4 regions of the Piscibacillus salipiscarius genome follow, and region 4 is predicted to be linked to each of the others. Evidence: riboswitches for the same ligand, from Rfam matches in the RefSeq annotation. Region 4 holds a riboswitch; each other region holds the start of a gene.
What was found. A riboswitch is a leader RNA that binds a small molecule or an ion and turns the genes downstream of it on or off. The one in region 4 is predicted to bind cyclic di-GMP.
Positions count from the first base shown of each region.

Region 1: another riboswitch for cyclic di-GMP. It lies ahead of ACFSW4_RS07090 (DUF192 domain-containing protein); the one in region 4 lies ahead of ACFSW4_RS12465 (response regulator transcription factor).
Region 2: another riboswitch for cyclic di-GMP. It lies ahead of ACFSW4_RS02025 (YncE family protein); the one in region 4 lies ahead of ACFSW4_RS12465 (response regulator transcription factor).
Region 3: another riboswitch for cyclic di-GMP. It lies ahead of ACFSW4_RS09100 (anti-repressor SinI family protein); the one in region 4 lies ahead of ACFSW4_RS12465 (response regulator transcription factor).

Region 1 covers NZ_JBHUMZ010000019.1:32,663-37,858, reverse strand. The annotation lists gene ACFSW4_RS07105 (cupin domain-containing protein) at 1-454, shown strand, start outside; gene ACFSW4_RS07100 (4a-hydroxytetrahydrobiopterin dehydratase) at 517-750, shown strand; gene ACFSW4_RS07095 (hypothetical protein) at 846-2,246, opposite strand; cyclic di-GMP riboswitch class I at 2,590-2,679, shown strand; gene ACFSW4_RS07090 (DUF192 domain-containing protein) at 2,821-3,171, shown strand; gene ACFSW4_RS07085 (Flp family type IVb pilin) at 3,187-3,375, shown strand; gene ACFSW4_RS07080 (A24 family peptidase) at 3,409-3,918, shown strand; gene ACFSW4_RS07075 (TadE/TadG family type IV pilus assembly protein) at 3,920-4,303, shown strand; gene ACFSW4_RS07070 (pilus assembly protein TadG-related protein) at 4,319-5,196, shown strand, end outside.
Region 2 covers NZ_JBHUMZ010000009.1:26,498-31,693, forward strand. The annotation lists gene ACFSW4_RS02025 (YncE family protein) at 1-1,948, opposite strand, end outside; cyclic di-GMP riboswitch class I at 2,060-2,144, opposite strand; gene ACFSW4_RS02030 (NERD domain-containing protein) at 2,593-3,600, opposite strand; gene ACFSW4_RS02035 (efflux RND transporter permease subunit) at 4,307-5,196, opposite strand, start outside.
Region 3 covers NZ_JBHUMZ010000021.1:81,649-86,844, forward strand. The annotation lists gene ACFSW4_RS09090 (APC family permease) at 1-1,186, opposite strand, end outside; gene ACFSW4_RS09095 (hypothetical protein) at 1,551-2,033, shown strand; cyclic di-GMP riboswitch class I at 2,165-2,247, shown strand; gene ACFSW4_RS09100 (anti-repressor SinI family protein) at 2,265-2,408, shown strand; gene ACFSW4_RS09105 (AI-2E family transporter) at 2,555-3,640, shown strand; gene ACFSW4_RS09110 (PucR family transcriptional regulator) at 3,721-4,578, shown strand; gene ACFSW4_RS09115 (ABC transporter ATP-binding protein) at 4,684-5,196, shown strand, end outside.
Region 4 covers NZ_JBHUMZ010000044.1:4,581-9,776, reverse strand. The annotation lists gene ACFSW4_RS12490 (serine hydrolase domain-containing protein) at 1-51, shown strand, start outside; gene ACFSW4_RS12485 (hypothetical protein) at 113-310, shown strand; gene ACFSW4_RS12480 (hypothetical protein) at 388-669, shown strand; gene ACFSW4_RS12475 (HAD hydrolase-like protein) at 726-1,373, opposite strand; gene ACFSW4_RS12470 (gamma carbonic anhydrase) at 1,370-1,897, opposite strand; gene ACFSW4_RS12465 (response regulator transcription factor) at 1,916-2,287, opposite strand; cyclic di-GMP riboswitch class I at 2,326-2,408, opposite strand; gene ACFSW4_RS12460 (alpha/beta hydrolase) at 2,549-3,340, shown strand; gene ACFSW4_RS12455 (tetraprenyl-beta-curcumene synthase family protein) at 3,352-4,428, shown strand; gene ACFSW4_RS12450 (NUDIX hydrolase) at 4,460-4,867, shown strand; gene ACFSW4_RS12445 (DUF3221 domain-containing protein) at 4,880-5,196, shown strand, end outside.

The DNA of each region.
Region 1 (5,196 bases), on a different contig from region 4:
AATGTTATTACCACCTAATGGTGAGGGGCAGCCCTTACACTATCATAAACATTTTGAAGAGCAATTTGAGGTGTTAGAAGGTAAATTGAAGGTTGTTAAGGGAAGTCATTCGACCATTTTAGAAGCTGGGAAAAAGTTGCTCATTCCAAAGGAAACCAATCATGTGTTCATAAATGCATCAAGCGAAGAACCAGTTAAGTTTCGGATTAGAATGACACCTGCTCATCATTTTGAACAGTCGATGCGAATTTTGTACGGACTCATGGAAGATGATAAAACAGATGAGAAGGGTTTTCCGAATGACCGTATTCATATCGCGCTTATCCTGGAGATGCAGGATTCTCATGTTGTTGAATTACCATTTATATTAAAATTATTACTGAAATGGTTGGCTAAAAAGGGTAGGAAAAAAGGGATCGATCAAGAGCTTATCAATAGGTATGCTCATCAGTAGTTATAGCGGGACAGTTTTAATAATATAGAGTAGGGAAAACTCTTAGTAGGAGGTGGATGATGATGGAAAAGTTAACTGATGAACAAATCAAGCAAGAACTCGATCAGCTTCCTGACTGGAAGTTAGTAGATGACATTTGGGTTCGCCGCCGCTATAAGTTTAAGGATTATTTAAACGGAATTGAGTTTGTCCGAAAAGTGGCTGAATATGCTGAAGGCAAGAACCACCACCCGAACATTGCGATTGACTATAAGGTTGTTACACTTAAAATTTCATCATGGTCAATGCGCGGATGACGGACCTAGACTTTGAGATGGTTCACCATTTTGATAAATTGTATAACGAACAGGAAAAATAGCCACCAAGCGTTTGGTGGCTATTTTTGTGAAGTTCATAAAAGCAGCCAAGCAATGAGTACGCCTACACCACCAAATGTTAAGGCGTAACCAATGTTCCAAAGCGTCAGTTGATATGGGTTACGTTTAAAGTATTGATTGAGCATTGTAATAGGAATATTAAATGTACCGGTCATATCATTAGCGATGACGGATACAATCATCACAACTGAGATACTGAGTGGGCTAATCGTATCTAAAAATGGTGTGACGAATAACCCTTGTAAGCTCAAAGTGACTAGCGGATGGAACCCGACGAATGCAAGCACCATGGAGCTTAACTGGATAAATATAAATAACAGAAGTGGTGTTTGTTCAAGCCATGCGAAAGATGTCATTGCAGCATCTAATATGGGGGTTTGGCTAATAATCTCATTAAATAGTCCAATTGGAAGCAGGAGCACCATGAAATTTTGCATCGTCCAAATGTGATCGCCCCAAACCTTTTGTGTATAACGCATAAATGTTCGTTGTTTTTTAGTAGCGTATGCCCATAAAAATGTGTACGGAATAATAATTAATATAATAGATTCAAAGAAGTCTAACCCCGATAATAAATGCACTCCCGCTGCTACTAAAATAAATAAAATCAAAAATCCAGCAAGTGATGTAAGGTGGCGTCTATTCACATGCAGGTCTTCTTGGTCTTCATCAGGCCCATCAAATGTGATGTGCTTGAACTTCATATAGCCGAGTGATGCATCAATCAGCAGCATAGTGATTGAAAATGCAAATAAAACGGGCAGTAAGATTAAGTAAGATGAACCTGTAAAGGCGACAACCATTGCGATGTAGACTTCAATAGGACTCCACGTATTAGCTGCTGCAAAGGGCCTTAAAATAGCTCGCGTTGCAAATTGGTGGGTCACCTGACTGGATAAATGCGCAGTCTTCTCTTTAACCAGCGAATAAACTAATGGAATGGTTGAAATAAAAATAAATAAGGTTAATGTATAACTTGTCAGGTATGACTTTACATAAAACTTCCCTAAATTAGGTGTATTTTTTTGAAGTAAATTAAAAAGTGACTGTTCATAACCTCCAACGATCATGTAATGGTTAATGAACGGAATAAAATATAATAATGTTAATAGTAATGCCATTGAAGTAAAATAAGTTGCTAGATCTTGAAATGGCAGGTCATATGTAACCATGAGAGCAAGAGCAATAATTAAAAAAACGATTCCAATAGATTGGTAGGTACGGTTCGCCCCTCTAATAGAAAAGATTAAAGCCAATACACCAATAACCCCTTGAATCGTTAAGATCCCATCCCAAGCAATGAATAGATTTAAGATAAATAGTAGTGCATAGCTTGTATATAGATAAAATAATAATCGGTTCATGATATCACGCTTTCTTAAAGCATTATCCCTCCTAATCTTAACAAAATCCATCCTATCTTCCTACTTCAATTAGTTGCTGAGAATAACACTTTTTACATTTATAAGTAATACTTTTGAACTATTTTGTAAAATAACCGACAAAAAAATGAAAAAATTTCGTAATAATAAAGCTGAGGTATTATGACCTAATGTAATAACTATAATTACCATCATTCGACAAATTACGACATTCTGACTGGAAAAAGACATAACATATAGTCCCAAATAAAATCTAGGACCAATCATAAATTGGAAGTGAATCGACAATTTTATAGTTTATTTGACGGATTTCTATGAATCTCGTTATGAATTAATATGTCGTTAAGAGATTAGTCAGAAATCTAAAATGACCTAATCTCGATAAAGGCAAAACTGGTGAAAACCAGTGACGCAAAGCTACAGGGGCTTCTGTGCATTTTGAGCACAATGCCAGCCAGCTACCGAAAGATCAGGGATGTAAGTTAGCAGTATGGGCGTCCTATTTAACAAGTGACCGGTTATGTAGGTCATCCATTGCTCCTACCTTACAATGAACCCCGTCATTCGGTAATGGCGGGGTAATTTAATTTGGATGGAGGTGACAAACGTGATCCTACGCAACCTGAGTACAGATGCAGAAGTGGCACGTCATATTAGACCAGCTTACTCATTTAGTAAAAGACTTAAAGGATTAATGTTTACAGATGAGCTAGCCTCAGGTTGCGGGTTGCATATTTTACCCTGTCAATCGGTACACACACATTTTATGCGTTACCCCATTGATGTTGTGTATTTAACGAAAGATTTAGTCGTAGTCGATATCGACGAAAATCTACCTCCAGGTAAGTTCGGAAGACGGAAAAAAGGTGCGCACTCGGTACTAGAACTCCCCACTGGTACCGTGTCGCGTACCAATATTCAAATCGGTCACTATTTAGAAATAGAAAATAAAAATTAAAAGGAGAGAGTTGTAATGAAAGAACTTTTCTTAAATATGATTCGCGAAGAAGAAGGACAAGGTATGGCAGAGTATGCCTTAGTATTAGGTGTTATTGCTGTTGGAGTTGTTGGAGTATTAGTTACATTTGGTGAAGAAATTATGAAAGTATTTAATGATGTTATTACTAGCTTCCAAACAAAGCCAACAGAACCTACTACCTAATGATTAAATTTAAAGGAAAGGAGGCCCCGAGCAATGGAATGGATATTAAATCTACTATTATTTACGGTCTTATTTATTTGTCTTATCACTGATCTTAAGCACAGGAAAATTTACAACAAAGTATTATTTCCGGCGTTCTTCCTTGCTCTCCTCCTGCAACCTTTGTTATTTGGAATTGATGGTGTGAAAAGCTTTTTCCTAGGTTTTTTCTTAGGATTTGGGCTTCTATTAATTCCATATCTGATGGGTGGAATGGGTGCTGGTGATGTAAAGTTACTCGCGGTTATTGGTGCTATAAAAGGTCCTGGATTTGTGCTACTTACGGCTTTTTATATGGCGCTTATTGGAGGAATCATTGGCATTGCAATTATTTTGTTTCAAAAAGGAATCTTTAAAAAACTCTATTACGCCCTTTCTAGCATGAGATATGGAATTCAATTATTGATGCCAGATCGTGACTCCATGAAAAGAACTTTTCCATATGGGGTCGCAATTGTCGGTGGCGCTTGTTTATCGTTCTTATTGAATGGAGTGGTGATGTAATATGTTGCGCAATGAAAATGGTCAGTCTATTGTAGAGTTTTCTCTGATCATCCCATTGTTAATATTAATGTTAGTCGGCATATTTGATGTCGGCAGGATGATGTATTCTTATTCGGGCCTCCATTTCACTGCTCAAGAATCAGTCAGACTTGGCGGTTTTGGCTATACAGATGAAGAAATTATTGATTTTGCGAAGGGGCATTTTGAAACAGGAGATACTGATTTACTTACGATCACCGTTACTCCAGCAGAAGCTGAGCGGCAGTCTGGTGAGTATGTAACGGTCACCTTAACGTATCCAGTTGAACCCATTACACCATTTGCCGAAGAGGTGTTTGGAGATTCTATAGAACTAACAGCCGACTCAACGATTAGGGTTGAGTGATGAGGAGGCGGCGAAATGTTTCAGTTTTGGAAAAGTGAAAAAGGTGGCGCCACGTTATTAGTCGCCTTAGCGTTTACAGGATTGCTTGCGCTAACTGGACTCGTTGTCGATGGTGGCCTTTTATATTCAACACATGCTCATCTCCAGAAGGCGGCAAATGCAGCTGCATTATCGGGAGGACAAGAGCTGACAAGAGATGAAACGGTTGTAGAAGGAATTGTCGAGGAGACGTTGACACATCACGAAGAACTAAGTTCGTTACAAGATACAGTGGTAGTAAAAGATAAGCGTGTTACAGTTCGATTAACGAAACCAACAGAGCTTACGTTCATGAAGTTATTTGGAATCGACAACGTAGATATAAACGTTAAAGCTACAGCGAGAATTGGTGTAATGGGCCGGGCAATGGGGGCAGCTCCGCTTGGAATTGATGAGTCCATTGAACTTGTGTATGGGCAAGAATACACCTTGAAAGTGGATGAAGAAGAAGTCGACACAGGTAACTTCGGTGTTTTAGCACTCGCAGGGGGCGGGGCTAAAACCTACGAACAAACGTTAATTCACGGTTTTGATCAAGAATTAAAAGTTGGTGATATTGTCGAAACAGAGACAGGTAATATTGCCGGTAAAACGAAGAACGCAACAGATATTTTAATTAATAGTTGTGACAACATGTATGAGCGAGATTGTCCAAGAGTGTTACTTATACCCGTTTACAAACCTCATAATCATGACCAAAATCAAATGAAGGAAGTAGAAATCAGAGGTTTCGCTTACTTTTATTTAACAGAACCGATGGATGGGAATGAAAAAGAGATTAAAGGTGAGTTTATTAAGCGAACGGGTCAAGGCTTTGAACTAGATGAAGCAGCAGAACGTGGGGCATTCATCGT
Region 2 (5,196 bases), on a different contig from region 4:
TTGATGTAAATTTATCTAGCTCTTCATGTTTAGCATAGATTTTGTAACCATCTCCAGTCACTTGATCCCATGTGAATTCATATGAGCCATTATCGTGCTGAGTAAATGCGAGTTTTTGAACAATCCGATTTTGTAATTCATCTAATGATTTAAATTTATAGATGGCGTTATTTTCTGAAGTTGATAGATAAATGTTACCGCTTGAATCAGCAGCAGCGCTATTAACTGTCATGTCACTTGGGTACTCGAAAATAGGCTGGTTCGTTTCTTTGTTGTAGATTTTTCGATCGCTGAAGATATACGAATCTGAAATAGCAATGAGCTTGTCTCTGTTTTCAAAGAGTTGGACTTTACTATTTGTGATGTTCGTTTTATCAAATCTATGACCAGCATAGTAGAGATCGTTATTTTCCATTAAAATAGCTCGTTCTGGTAGGCTAAAACTAAATTCATATACAGAGATGTGTTCACCTGTTTCAGGATTTAACACAAGTAAATCTGAACCTGTAGACCCTGATTCACCTACATATAAATAATTATTACTAGAATCTAGATGAATGGCTGGTTCATAGTACGTATTCTTATTCGTATCATAGAATTCTAAAGCTTGTTCCGTGTTAGTTTGAAGGTCAATATGGTATAGAGTGACGTGTTGATCTAACGTTGCATAATTGATTTTCGTTCCATCTGTTGTGAGGTCGTATGGATTTTGTAAGGTCGTGATGTAATTAACGGCTGACCCCTGGGCGGTGCTCGTCGTTGCAATTTTAGTGCTTCCAGCTAGTGCGATGTACAGCTTATTATTGAGTAATTCTATATCTGTCGGAGCAGATCCAACAAATCTACTTTCTATGACTTCCATGGTCCCAGCGTTGATAACTAATAGCTGATTCTCACTTGTGGAAATCGCGTAGATTTTTTGATTTGGCTCGTCAAAAACCCACTTGTCTATTGGCTGGTTTAGGCTTAGTTTGTTGTTGTTAAATTGTGTTTGTGCAGTTTGGTCCGCATAATTGTCCTGGTTATTAAAGATCGTTTTATTCTGTGAATCGTACATGAGCCTCAGTTGTCCGTCTGATAAAACATGCGTGATGTTACTCGGCATTGTACCAACTATTCGGAATGTATTACGATCAAAGACACTTTCTTGTGAATAGACATAGTGATCGTCCGCGCCAATAATATTGGCAAGTCTCGATCCTGTTAAATTACTTTTGCTGAATTCATTCGTATAAAAACCGTGAATCTCCGCTAGGTCGTTTTTATTAAATTTATGCCCTGCATAAAAAACATCGTTTCCATCCACGGTGAAGTTACCTTTAGGAAATGGAAAACCGTAACTCCCACCATAAGTCGTTCGACTAAATAATGAATAGTCTTCAGTTGAGAAAGCTTTAAGACTAGAACCTGATGTACCGTGTTCAGCTGCATATAAGACTTTTGTTTCTTTGTCGAGATATAAGTCAGGCTCGCTAAATGGCGTCCAAGTATCACCTTGAATGACGACATCCGCTTCGGTCCCATCTTCTAAACTTTTTTCATAGATTTCATGGTTGTCTGAGTAAAAGAGTTGAGTAGAATTAACAGCAATATGGTAAGGCTCTAATTTCGTTGTGATCGTATTAGTGGTTTCCATCGTTGTGGTATCGATCACTTTTATGCTGTTTGTATTAGGTAGTGAAACGTAGATTTTGTTATTAAACAAATAAAGGTCAGCAGGGTTTGTACCTACTGTTGTGGTCTTGCTTATTGCTAGTGAACTATGAGTGATTTTATGTAATTTCCCTTCAGATGTAAGTGCATAAGTAACCTGGTTCGCATCATCCATTGTCCAATTAACAAGATTGCTCTCTAAATTGATTTGGTCTTCGGATGCGATACTAGAATTGCTAAAAGCTAATAAACTAATAATAATTGCGCCTATTAAGGCTATAGTCCTAAATTTCAATTTAATTCCCCCCTAATTTATTTGATTGTTGACGGTCCTCCTTTTTTAATAAATTTCACATAAAAAAAGCCCACCAAAAAAGATTGGTAGACTATGAATAATCCAATCCTTTTCGGCAACCCGGCTGTCTTAGTTCATTAACCTTAGACCCGCGGCTTTGCGCCCCCACCTTTCAATGGGTTTGCTATTATCGAAGGAGCTTTTTTATAATTAATAGGTAAAACGGTTCATGAAATTAACCTTACCAAAACTTATATCGGCATTTTTTCCTATAGTTTAAGTTAATTTAAACAAAATTTTATGTTTTTAGACAATTTTTGTAGTTGATTTGCATTACTTTCGCGCCATACCTTCAGATCTAAAGCGCGATGCGAACAGTTTTACTCTTGATGTGAACAGTTTTTGCTGAAATGCGAACACAACACTCTCAGATACGGACAATCCAAGCCAAAATACGGACAATTAATCACTAGATACGGACAGTTGATCCCCGGATACGAACACTTCTCTCAGAAATGCGGACAGTTTACTGCTTGATACAGACATATTCCTCAAAAATAGGATCTAAGTCTGATGCTTTTGCGCCCAAGCGCAAAAGCTCCCTTCTAAAATCAATATAAAAGGCTCCCAGCAAAACCGGGAGCCTACCTTATTTTACTTAAATATAAGCTTTTATTATACTCTATTAAATAATTAAAATCAGTTCGATAGTCATAATTCAGAATGTGTGTTTTGGGTTTTCGTCCTTTAGTTCTAAAGTTTTGCTTTGCTAATAGTCTTCTAGAGGTGACTAAATCAATTTTCAACCATTCGCTTAGGGTATCTGAAGTGATCTCATGACCAAAGATTAAATAGTAATCTTTTAAAAACTCCTCTAACACGGTTTGGCTTTTGTACTTACAATTATTACACTCGAAACCGTTCCTGCGATACTGCATTGATTTTGTATGACAATAGTTACAAAAAGCACCCGGGATAAAGTCCTTTTTAGATAGATTCAATTCCTTTAATAGATTCATATCATACATTTCATTGTGACGCTGGAGATCTCTATATAGCTTTAACCTGTTCTGAATGTCAGGTTTATCTTTATATTTCGTTTTGAGATCATAATAAGCATGGCTAAGCTTGTAGCCTGATACAATTCTAGGATCTAATGGGATTGGTCCTTGTTGAATCATGACATTTTTGTTTGTGAAGACGACTAATGTTTCTATTGGGATATCATATCCTCTACTTTTTAGCCATTTCGTAAGAAGTCTAGCGTGTTTTTCGACCTGAAGAATCGGATCTTGGTAGCCGACTTCATCATTTCTCACTTTTTGATTCATGATTCCAGTTCGGTGATCGATTGTTACTTCGCCTGCTAGATTCTTGACTTGTAACAGGAGTAAAAACTTCACGCAGAATAGGAGGGTATCGATTTCAAAGTGAATAAATTCCGACTTCATTCGAAGGTTACTTAACTTCGGGATCTTCTCCAAAATATATTTTAAATGAAAATCAATCGATAGTTCACCATAATAACCTGAGCTTGACTTTGCAATATCTTCATCTAAATGAGTTTGAATTTGATGGTTCGGGATTAAGTTACGTCTCGTTGCTAGTTGTTTGAATAATTTAATCGGGGTCGGCTGATCATTCGCGTACAACAGATTTGCCTTCTTTCTAAGAGGGAGTTGTCAAGATTAGAGAAGTACCTAGCCTTCCCCGGAGCCAGGTTGTTCACACTCCATAGACACGAGTTTTGTTATTTTTGATGGAATCCTCGAACCTTCAACTAACCTTGACACCTTAGTTATACTACCTGGAATTGTCTGACACAAGGTATAGAAAATTAGGTTTTCTCTAATATAAAAACTCAATTTTCTAGTAGATATTTGACCTAACAAGACGATTCCTAAGATGAAAATTTAATTTTTATAAAAATGTATTTTCTTAATTTTTTTGAATTCCTATTGAATGCGGATGATTTTATCTGAAATACAAACAAACTCCACCCGGATGCGAACACTTCACTCCGAAATACGGATAAACTTCGCTCGGATGCGAACACTCCTCCTCGAGATACAAACAAACTTCGCCCGGACGCGAACACTTCTCCCCGAGATACGGACAAACTCCACCCGGACGTGAACACTTCACTCCGAAATGCGGACAAACTCCGATAGGACGCGAAAGCTTCTCCTCGAGATACAAACAAACTTCGCCCGGACGCGAACACTTCTCCCCGAGATACGGACAAACTCCGCCCGGATGCGAACACTTCTCCCGCAGATACAAACAAACTTCACCCAGATGCGCACACTTTCCCTTTATAATACAAAAACCTCCCGCCGCGGCGGGAGGTTTCCATATTTAACTGCGCTTAGTAAATTTCGCTGCTAGGTCGTCGAACAACGTATAGACGACTGGGATAATCACCAGTGTTAGGATCATCGAGAATAGTAGCCCGAATATGATAACCACGGCGAGTGGTTGTTGGGCTTCGCCGCCTTCTCCGAGTCCGATTGACAGCGGGATCATACCTAATATCGTCGTGAGTGATGTCATCAGAATCGGGCGCAGACGGTTGGCGCCGGCTTCGATAATGGCTTCGAATCGTTCAATGCCTTTTCGCCTTAAGATGTTGATGTAATCAACGAGGACGATGGCATTGTTCACGACAATTCCGGCGAGCATGATCACCCCTATAAAGGCCGGAATCGATAGCGGCAGTCCAGTCACGAACAGTCCGAGAATAACCCCAATGATCATCGTTGGTAATGAGAACATGATGATAAACGGGTGCAGGAAGTTTTCGAACTGCACGGCCATGACGGCGTAGACTAGGAAGATTGAGAACACTAGGGCTAATGCTAGGTCTCCAAATGCTTCTTGCATGTCTTCGGCTTGCCCCCCGATATTGTATCCATAGCCTTCTGGGAATTCAAGTCCGCTAAGGCGTTCGTCAATGGCTGATGTCACAGTTCCTAGGTCGCTTCCGACAAGTCCTGCTGAGACGACCACGCGGCGCTGCTGGTTCTGTCTAGTTAGCGATGCTGGTCCTTCGACTTGCTCGATGGTTGCAAGCGTCTCTAGTCTAAGCTGCTCTCCTTGTGGCGTTGCAATTTTCAAGTCACGGATTTCTTCTAATGAATCGCGCTCTTCTTTTGGAAGCAGCACGCGCACGTCAAGCTCATTGCCTTCTTGTCTAAACTGGGTTGCGACCTGGCCGTTTAGTTTCGATGAAATTTGGCCCATCACCT
Region 3 (5,196 bases), on a different contig from region 4:
TAAGTAAGCTATATGCTGTATAACAAGTATAGAAATAAGCAATGGATACACCTAGAGAAGACATATTAACAATCCAACCTAGTACTTCACGACCAAACCATGGAGCAAGGATTGCAACAATGGCAGCGAAAATAATCGCAAAGTATGGTGTATTATGCTTAGAATGCAATTTAGAAAAGGCGTTCGGTAGCACTTTACCTCTTGCCATAGCGAATAATACACGGCTTGCTGAAATTAAAAATCCGTTTAAGCCTGTGAAGATCCCCATAGATAAAGCGACTACTAAAATAACTAATCCGCCAGTTCCTAATACGTCTTGAACGACAGTACCTGTTCCCCACTGAAGACCTGCAGATGACGTATCCTGCCAAGGAGCTGCGACAGCTGTTGTGATGATCATAAATGAATAGATAATCGCAGCAAATAATAATGCCATCATAATTAACGTTAACGCTTTTCGTGCTGAGAATTTGAACTCTTCTGCAGCTTGTGGTACGTTATCAAACCCGACATAAGCAAATGGTGCAATCGCAACAATGGTTAAGATTGCTGCTAGCGGTGATACTTCTGGGCTAAATACAGGATTCATGTTACTAAATGACGCCCCGCTATTCGTCGTCATAAAGCCTGTTAATGAAAATACTCCCAAGATTAAAATCATAACAAATATAAATTGCATGCGACCAGATAATCCTGATCCTTTAATATTTAGATAAGTGAAAAATGCAACTAATAAAGTAACTATAATAATTTCAGTAAAATAAACATCCCAGCCTGCAACAGTATAAATCTTCATATTTTGAATGAAATCAGGGAAAACGAATTTAAGCATCAATGCAAAAGCTGTCGCGTTTAACGCCACAATACATATGTACCCTAACGTTAAGAACCAACCACTAATATAAGCGTGTACACGGTTTAAGCTTAAAAATGCATAAGCAAATTCCCCGCCTGAAACCGGGTAATTCCTGATCAGCACTCCATAACTGATTGCAATAATAGCCATTAATACAGCGCCAATACTCAATCCTAAAATAACGCCTAATGGCCCAGCACCAGCCATCCAATCAGCAGGTAGTACAAATGACCCCCAACCAATTGATGAACCTAATGCTATGGCCCATACCCAATGTGGTTTGAGTGTCTTACTTAGTTTCTTTCTCTCCAGTCCATTTCCAGAACTCAATTTTAAAACCCCTTTATATTTAGTTTTTTCACAACTATAACCGCTATTTTACCACTACGGTTCATCATATAAAAAACAGGTTTGGACAACTAAAACGCACCATGAAATAGCATTTACGCTCTAATAAGGTCCTCAGTTATTGAGAGGTTACCATAAAACGGTTTTTGCTTCATTTTGTCCAAATCTGTCACATCATTGTTTATTTTCCCCGAAATGTACCGTATAAATCATATTTTTTTTGACGAAGATGAAATAAGAACAAAGGAATTATTGTACAGAGAAAGGCTGACGGCATGACATGCGTAAATTTCTCCTGATTTTAAGTATCTTAATCATTTATTTTGTTATTAATGGTGTCAACACGGTGGATCGTATATTAGACTATAATTTCACTTCTGAGAAACAATCTGAGACGAATCAAGATAAAGAGTCCTATACTTGGACAGACGATGTGTTACCTAGAACCCCAACAAACCAGACAACCCAACCCGATGAAGATGACATTATTAACAAGTATGAAACGAGCTATGAAGAATTAAAACAAGAAACCATAACCGAAGTTGAGCAAATTAAAGAAAACGTACTATCTGAACTTGAAGAAGACCCAAACCCACTCAAGCTTGGAGCAATGGCTATTAAATATGAACAAAAAGCAACGGAACTGGAAAATGATATCGATCAGAAGTTTGAGGAATTATTTGAGGCGTTTGAGCAAGAGCTAGATCGTTATGGGTATTCCAAAGCATCAGTTGTAAAGCTGGAGCGAAAATATAAAAGTACAAAAACAGACCTTAAAAATGAACTTGTAAAAGAAGCAAGTGCTTGGATGGAAGGCAGAAAATTTTAATTTTCGACAAGAAAATACTTTAACATTAAAATTAATTGAAAATTTAGTAAAAAAGTCTCGGAATTTTTAGATGAAAAAGGGGTAACATTTTCCTAGTAAAGCTTATACAATTAAATTAAGATAAAGTCGATGCAGTTTAAAGGCAAACCTTTTGAAAAAAAGGGACGCAAAGCGAGTGGTCTAAGGGGAAACCTAAGACAGCACAGCTGCCTCATCTGTTGGGGGAGGAAAATGGTCACTATGACGCATTACCAAAAAGCTACAGAAAAACAACTGGATCGAGAATGGGTACTACTAATGAAAAAAGCAAAAGAAATGGGTATTAGTAAAAGAGAAATAAGAAAATTCATTGATGTTGAACGACCAAGTATATAACTTACAAACGGCCGTGGACAGTGAGTTCACGGTATCTTTATGTTTAGAGACTATTATTTTGGAAATACTAGAACCATAAATAAGTAGACTAGCAAATTTTACTATATTACAATATGACTATACATTTTAGAGAGTTGGTGAAATACGTGCCTAATGGAAAATGGTTCCGAATCGGTTATGCTGTCATCATCATTATGGTAATCATCTTTCTATCGACAAAGATACAGTTTATCTTCTCCCCCCTATTCGTTTTAGCTCAAACAATTTTTACACCATTAATTATTGCAGGGATTTTATATTATTTAACAAGACCCATTGTCGATGTACTAGATAATAAAATGCCGCGGCCGGTTGCGGTGTTAATTGTATTTTTAACAGGGATTGGTTTATTAGTTGGCTTAGTCATGTTAGTTTATCCTGAACTTCAAAAACAAATTGAAAATTTTGCTGAACAGGTGCCCACATTTATTGATGAAGCCAATCAATTTTTACTATCTGTGCAAAACAGTGAATGGTTTAATCGAATTTCTCCTGACCAACAAGCCATCACCGAATGGTTAAGGAGTTTAGAAACCAACTTAACAGATATTGCTTCTAATTTAGCTGGAAACATCACGACCTATTTAGGTGTCGTTGCTAGTGCCATTATTGTTCTAATTGTTGTACCTTTTGTATTGTTTTATTTACTTAAAGACGGTGAGCGTTTACCAAAGAGAATCATCAGCTTTTTACCGAAGAAATATAAGTATGAAGTAGGCGAGATTCTAGATGAGATGGATGATGCGTTAAGTAATTACATTCAGGGCCAGATTATTGTTAGTTTCTGTGTTGGGATACTGATCTATATTGGCTACTTGATTATCGATTTAAAATTCGCGTTAATTCTAGCATTTATTGCCTTATTTACAAACTTTATTCCATTTATCGGTCCATGGATTGGAACAGCACCAGGCGTTATTGTCGGTTTATTTGAATCACCACTTCAAGCACTGTTAGTAGTCATCGTAGCCGTTGTCGTTCAGCAAATTGAAAGTAATTTAATATCACCACAAGTCATGGGTAAAAAATTAAACGTCCACCCTATTACGATTATTTTCTTACTATTATTTGCTGGTAAATTCGGCGGAGTTGTAGCAATGATTATCGCGGTACCAACTTATGCAGTCGGTAAAGTTATTGTCAGTCACATTTACCGCATTATTAAACTACGAAATAAAGAGATGTTTGATTAAGGTTGTCTCAATTGAGGCAGCCTTTTTTACTGACTTGTCTGATATAATAGCTTTAAAGACTGATTAAAGGAGAACGTTTGATGGATTTTCAAAAATTAGTAGAGTTGTTTCCTAATTTAAAACGAGTTCATTCTGAGCCTAAACATTCTTTTACCTTTCGTATACAGGGGCAGCTTTATGCTATACCGGAAAAAGACTTAACTTATGATTATAAACAGATTATAAAAGCCTTTGCGGATCATGAACTTATACATACTAATGAAGAAAAAAACTGGCTGGACTTTCTTAATGGACTTAGCTCTGAGCGACCTATCCAGGGACAAAACATTCGCCTAACCATCATGCAAATACAAAATAATTCTGAACAGCAGGACACACTCAAAGAGTCCATTTCTTTACTCTTAAATAAGTCAGTTTTATTTCTGTGGGAGAAACCTAATTTGCTTGTGTTGCTTGAATCATTATGTGGTGATTATGAGCCAATTCCCTTTGAAGAAATTATCGACGTGATGAGTGACGATTTAGATTTGAATTTGAGGTTAATGATAAGTAACCCACTTAAAGTAGATGAAAAAACGCCTGAATTTTATAAGTGGTTTATTGATACGGCTGATAAGGTATTTACTAAAACGTCTAAACGATTAGTCAAACAAGGAGATGCTCTAATCCTTCTTCTTCCTGAAAAATACACATTTGGGGAACGTGAATATTTTGGCCAGTCGATTTTACAAAACAGTTCGGATGACGAAGACTTAATTAAAACCATCAAAACCGTCATTGAACATCAAGGGAATGTGACCGCTGCAGCGAAAACATTATATATGCACCGAAACAGTGTTCAGTACCGATTGGATAAATTTCAAGAACTGACGGGGCATGATATCAAAAACTTTAACGACATGCTAAACGTTTACTTAGCGATTCAGTTAATAGAATGATAGATATGCACAAAAAATTCTGAGTTTTTTGTGCAATCTTTCTATATGAAAGCGATTTCGCCTAAGGTACACTTAAATTAACACTTTTATATTGGGGGAATTGACATGGCAGAGTTACGTTTAGAAAACATTAATAAAATCTATGAAAAAGATGTACATGCGGTACAAGATTTTAATTTACATATTCAAGATAAGGAGTTTATCGTTTTTGTCGGTCCTTCGGGCTGTGGTAAATCGACGACTCTACGAATGATCGCAGGACTTGAGGAAATTACATCAGGAGAATTTTATATTGGTGATGACAAAATGAACGATGTGGCACCGAAAAACCGTGATATTGCGATGGTTTTCCAGAACTATGCACTGTACCCGCATATGAACGTTTATGATAACATGGCGTTCAGTTTAAAACTTCGTAAGGTTAATAAAAAGGAAATTAAAGAACGCGTTCAGAGAGCAGCTGAAATTCTAGGACTTGAAGACTTGCTTGACCGTAAACCTAAAGCCTTATCTGGTGGTCAGCGTCAGCGTGTAGCATTAGGCCGCGCGATCGTCCGTGATGCTAAAGTATTCTTAATGGATGAGCCATTATCAAACTTAGATGCGAAATTACGTGTC
Region 4 (5,196 bases):
TCAACGGCTCGTGAGTTAATGGTGTTTATAAAGGCACACGATCTTTCATGAACTTAAAGTAAATAATAGATTACAGGCTTCCATGCTTCCTATTCATTACAGCGCGGGATATATGAAAATTCCACTAGATGGTCTTGCAACACTTTTTATGGGAAAAGGTGAGTTAATCGGTCATTCTGGATCAACAGGTTCCCTAGCATTTTACTATCCAGAAAAGGATATGTTTTTTATTGGAGATGTCAATCAAATGGAAAACCCCGCAATTCCTGTGCGGCTAGCGATGCGACTTGCTATGTCTATGAAATCATGAAAATAAGTGAAGGTCGCATCTTGAAACATAGATTAATGTATTTTGAACAATTATTAATATACTTTAGGAGAATGTGTATGCCTAGAACTTGGGTACCAGTGGTTATTACATTATGCGTGATTATTGCTTGTTTATTTATATTAACGTCATTGAATGCTTTAACTTTGTGGACGTTTCTATTAGTCGTTTTTGGTGGTCTATACGTGATATCGTTTATTGTGGATCGCTTTCATAAGAAGCATAATCTAAAGCCTGATTATAACAAGAGAGCAAGGAGTAAAACTAATACTAAAGAAATTGACCAAGATAATCATACGGAGCAGATGAAACATATAAATGGACCGCGTGGGATGTTATAGAAACAAAACATTTCGTTGAAAATATTTAAGGCGATTGGGTCAGTTCCCAAACGCCTTCAGATCTCTATGTATTTAATTTCCGCTAAATCATCAATCACATAATCAGCCTTCGATAGTTCATCTTCTCTAGCAAAATCGAACCTGCATCCGATTGACGTTAACCCATTGTCATTCCCAGCTAGAATGTCAGACAACCGGTCACCTACTACGGCACCTTTCGAGATATCATATTTCTGAACAATACTACTTACTAAATCACTTTTGTTCAAAGAATCGATTTGTTCAATACTGAAAACTTCAGACACCCATCGGTTTAATTGGTAATAGTTCGTAATTGCTGCAAGATACTTCGTTAGACCATTACTAGCAATGAAAATTCGAACGTTTTGATCGGTTAATTCTTTAAAAATTTCTTCAACATTAGGATAAAGTGCACCATTACCGTGCTGAATGTTCTCAATCAACCGTTCTAGAAAGTAAGCATCTACTTGATCACGCTCTTGAATAGTGAAATCAGGTAATAACGTTTCCCACACTTTAGGCAATGGAACGCCCATGATGTTACGGTACTGATCAATTGGCGTTTCATTAACCCATTTATTCTGAGACCTTAAGAAGTTAAAAGTATGATCTAATGAAAGCTCTAGAATTTTATCTGTTTGAAATAACGTCCCATCCATGTCAAAAATGACAGCTTTAGTCATGGTGTATCTCCTTGGTCTTGTAGCTTTTTATAGACTTGTCCTTTTTCAATATAAGTTTCTCTAACGCGCTCTAATTCTTGATAATCTTCATCATTTAACTCACGAATGACTTTGGCAGGGCGGCCGAACGCAAGTGTATTAGGCGGAATCTTTTTACCTGGTGGGATAAGGCTTCCTGCACCGATAAAAGCATTTTCGCCAATTTCAGCCCCGTCTAAAATCGTCGTACCCATCCCGATTAACGCATTTTTTCTGATGATTGCTGAATGCAGTAACACTTGGTGTCCCACTGATACGCCATCTTCTAAAATAAGCGGTTGGTTTGGACTTTGGTGTAACATCGACTGATCTTGAATATTGACGTGATCGCCGATGTAAGTAGGCGACACATCTCCGCGAATGACGGTTTTGAACCAAATACTACTATATTTTCCAATCGTCACATCACCAGAAATGACGACATCATCTGAGATATAAGCTGTTTCGTCTATTTTTGGATATTGTCCTTTATAAGGAAGGATCATGGTGTGTGCCTCCTTTAGTTATACCGCTTGTCCTTCAAATATTTGTTCGAGTGCATTTGGTAGTAGATTAAAATTAGGTTTCGCAATAAAATCTTTAGCTCCCAACTTAAAGCATTCCGTTTGACTAAACTTACTTGAAAGTGATGAAAAAACGATAACCTTCGCATTTGGATACAGTTTGACCATTAATGATAATGTTTTAAAACCATCAAGCCGATCCATGGTTAGGTCTAACGTCACCGCATCTGGCTTTAACTTGCGGTAGATGGATAAGGCTTCAATTCCATTCGAAGCTTCTGATACAACTTGATATTTTGACGAATTATGTAAAGTCTTCTTGATGCTTTGTCTGATAAACTTTGAGTCATCCACGATTAAAATTTTATACATATTTAAATCACTCCTTCTATTTTGCAAACACTAGAAGTGATTGCAACCCGGCTACCATAGTAGATTCCGTAGGCCCGTGGCTTTGCGTCCCTTACTTTCATAAGGTTTGCCTTTAAAATATAGTACCATATTCTTAGGATAAAGAACACATTTCGACAAGTTTTGTTCATAAAATTGCTGAAAGTATCAAGTTGTTATTCTTTTAGTGAATTATGCTAATATGTTATTAATGATATTTTTGTGAAAATAGGGGGAGTTGTGATGATTGTAAAACACGCTGATCAACCAAAAGGAGTAATTGTTGCTGTACACGGTGCGTTTGAGCATGCAGGGCGGTATGAATGGCTCTTTGACCGGTTTAATCATTTCGGTTTTCATGTCGTAGCTGGTGATTTACCTGGTCAAGGGACGACCAAAGGTAAACGCGGACATATCAGATCATTTACTGAATATATCGTAACCGTTTTATCTTGGATTGATGAAGCCAAAAAGTATGACTTTCCAGTCTTTTTGTTTGGTCATAGTATGGGCGGGTTGACGGCCATTCGTACGGTTCAGCAGCATCAAACCGATGTAAATGGTATTATCTTATCCTCACCAGCTTTAGGGATGAAGAATGGTTTAGCTAGACCCGTTTATTTTGCATCAAAATTACTCAATGTCGCAACTCCTTCTATTCGTTTTAAAACGGGCGTTAGATCAGATATGGCAACACGTAACGAAGGATATAAAGCCCATGATGTGTCAGATCCATTGTTTTTAAGAAAAGTATCCGTTCGTTGGTATCATGAATTTGAAAGGGCTATTGCGCTCGCATTTAAAAAGATTCATAAATACCCAGACATTCCAACGATTCTACTTCAAGGTGGGGATGATCACTTAGTCGATGTTGAAGCGGTTAAAGAGTGGTTTAACTCAATCGATGTCTCCGATAAATCTATTAAAATCTATGAAGAACTTTACCACGAGATTTTAAACGAACCAGAGAGAGAGTTGGTTTTAAAAGACGTTATCTCATTTATAGATCAACACCTAAATGAAGATTCAGTATAGGAGGATTTACGTTGTCAGTTAATGTCCCGAAAACGTTGCCAAAACTACTTTTCACATGTTACAGACATATCTTTCCCGAAGTTCGAACCAACTTAAACCGTTGGGAGAATTTTGCCGAACGCGTACCAAATGACGAACTGAACAAGCAGGCAAAAGCAAGCATTGATACGAAAACCTTTCACTGTGAAGGCGGGGCGATCTATGCAACTTTGGCTAAGAGTCGGTGGAAAGAAGCGGTCAAGTTTATTGTGGCTTATCAGACCATCAGTGATTATTTAGACAACCTTTGCGACCGCAGTACATCGATGGATCCTGATGACTTCAGACGTTTACATGATTCGATGCTCAATGCCATTTTAAATGAACCTGTAAATGAACATCCGAATTATTACGAACTTAGAGAAGATCAGGATGATGGTGGTTATTTAGCTTCATTAGTTGATACTTGTCAGGAGGTTGTTCAAAAAATCCCGAATTATGAGCGTGTTTACCCAGCTGTCAGACGACTCGCACAGTTGTATATCGATCTTCAAGTTCATAAACACGTCAAGCTCGATGAACGCGTGCCGAGGCTCACAGGTTGGTACGATGAAGAGAATGAGCACGAATTTGTTTTGTGGAATGAGTTTTCTGCTGTGACAGGTTCGACAATTGGCATTTTTTCTATCATTTCATATGCACTAGACGGTTACGATTATAGCGGACAGGTTATGAAGGCTTATTTTCCTTACATGCAAGGGCTACATATTTTACTGGATTACTACATTGATCAGAATGAAGATGAACAGGAAGGCGATTTGAATTTCTGTCATTACTATGAAGACGAACATAAAACGATAGAACGGTTAAAATTTTTTATCGATGGCAGCAGGATGTCGACGAAAAAACTCCCTGACTCTGACTTCCACCAGCTAATTGTGTCAGGGCTAGTCGGCTTATACTTATCGGACCTGAAAGCAGATGAGCTTCATGACGGCGAACGGAATAGGAAAGACCTTCTTCGCCATAGCGGGATGAAAGCTCAGATGATTTTTATGAACGGACGAGCATATCGAAAGTGGAAGAAGAAGAAAGGGTTAGGCGAGTAAAAAAATGTTTCAATGAATGGGGAGTGTGTAAATGAAGCGAGTTGACGTTGCATATACGCTATTATTTGATGAAGAAACGAATAGAGTTTTAATGGTATTAAACAGAAACAAATCCTGGTCCTTGCCAGGCGGGGCTGTTGAAAAGGAAGAAACGTTAACGGATGCAGCCATAAGAGAAGCTAAAGAAGAGACAGGCTATGACGTTGAGGTTCATGAAGTCATTGCTATAAATGAGGCGTTTATGGATGGAAACCATGTTCACTTTTTTACATTTAGAGGGGAAATTATAAAAACTCCAGAGGTCATTCCAAATGAAAAAAATATTCTCAAAGTAGAATGGGTTGATTTAGAGGAAGGCGATCGGTTAATGCCTTATCATCCTGAAGGAATCTCTCGGTTACTTAACTTTTCAGGTGCTAGATACTTACTACAATCATAAGGTAGGATATTTATGAAAACAATTAGTAGCCTTATGTTCATACTGGCGTTGTTCCTGCCAGCGTGCTCAGAGATTACAAATGAAGAATTAGACCCTCATCAATCTAACGTGTTTGATGGTCACATAATAGAGATTAAGGGTTCTAGAGTGCTTGTCGTAGCAGGGTTGACTAAAGATGAGGCAACGTCTATGAATGAAGCATCCTTATTAGAGGTAGAGAACCCACCTGATGCTGTTTGGTTCGAAGTGGACTCGGGCTCTCAGTATGATGTAGGTGATCATATTCGGGTGAGATATGATGGAATGGATGCATCGTATCCTGGTCAAGC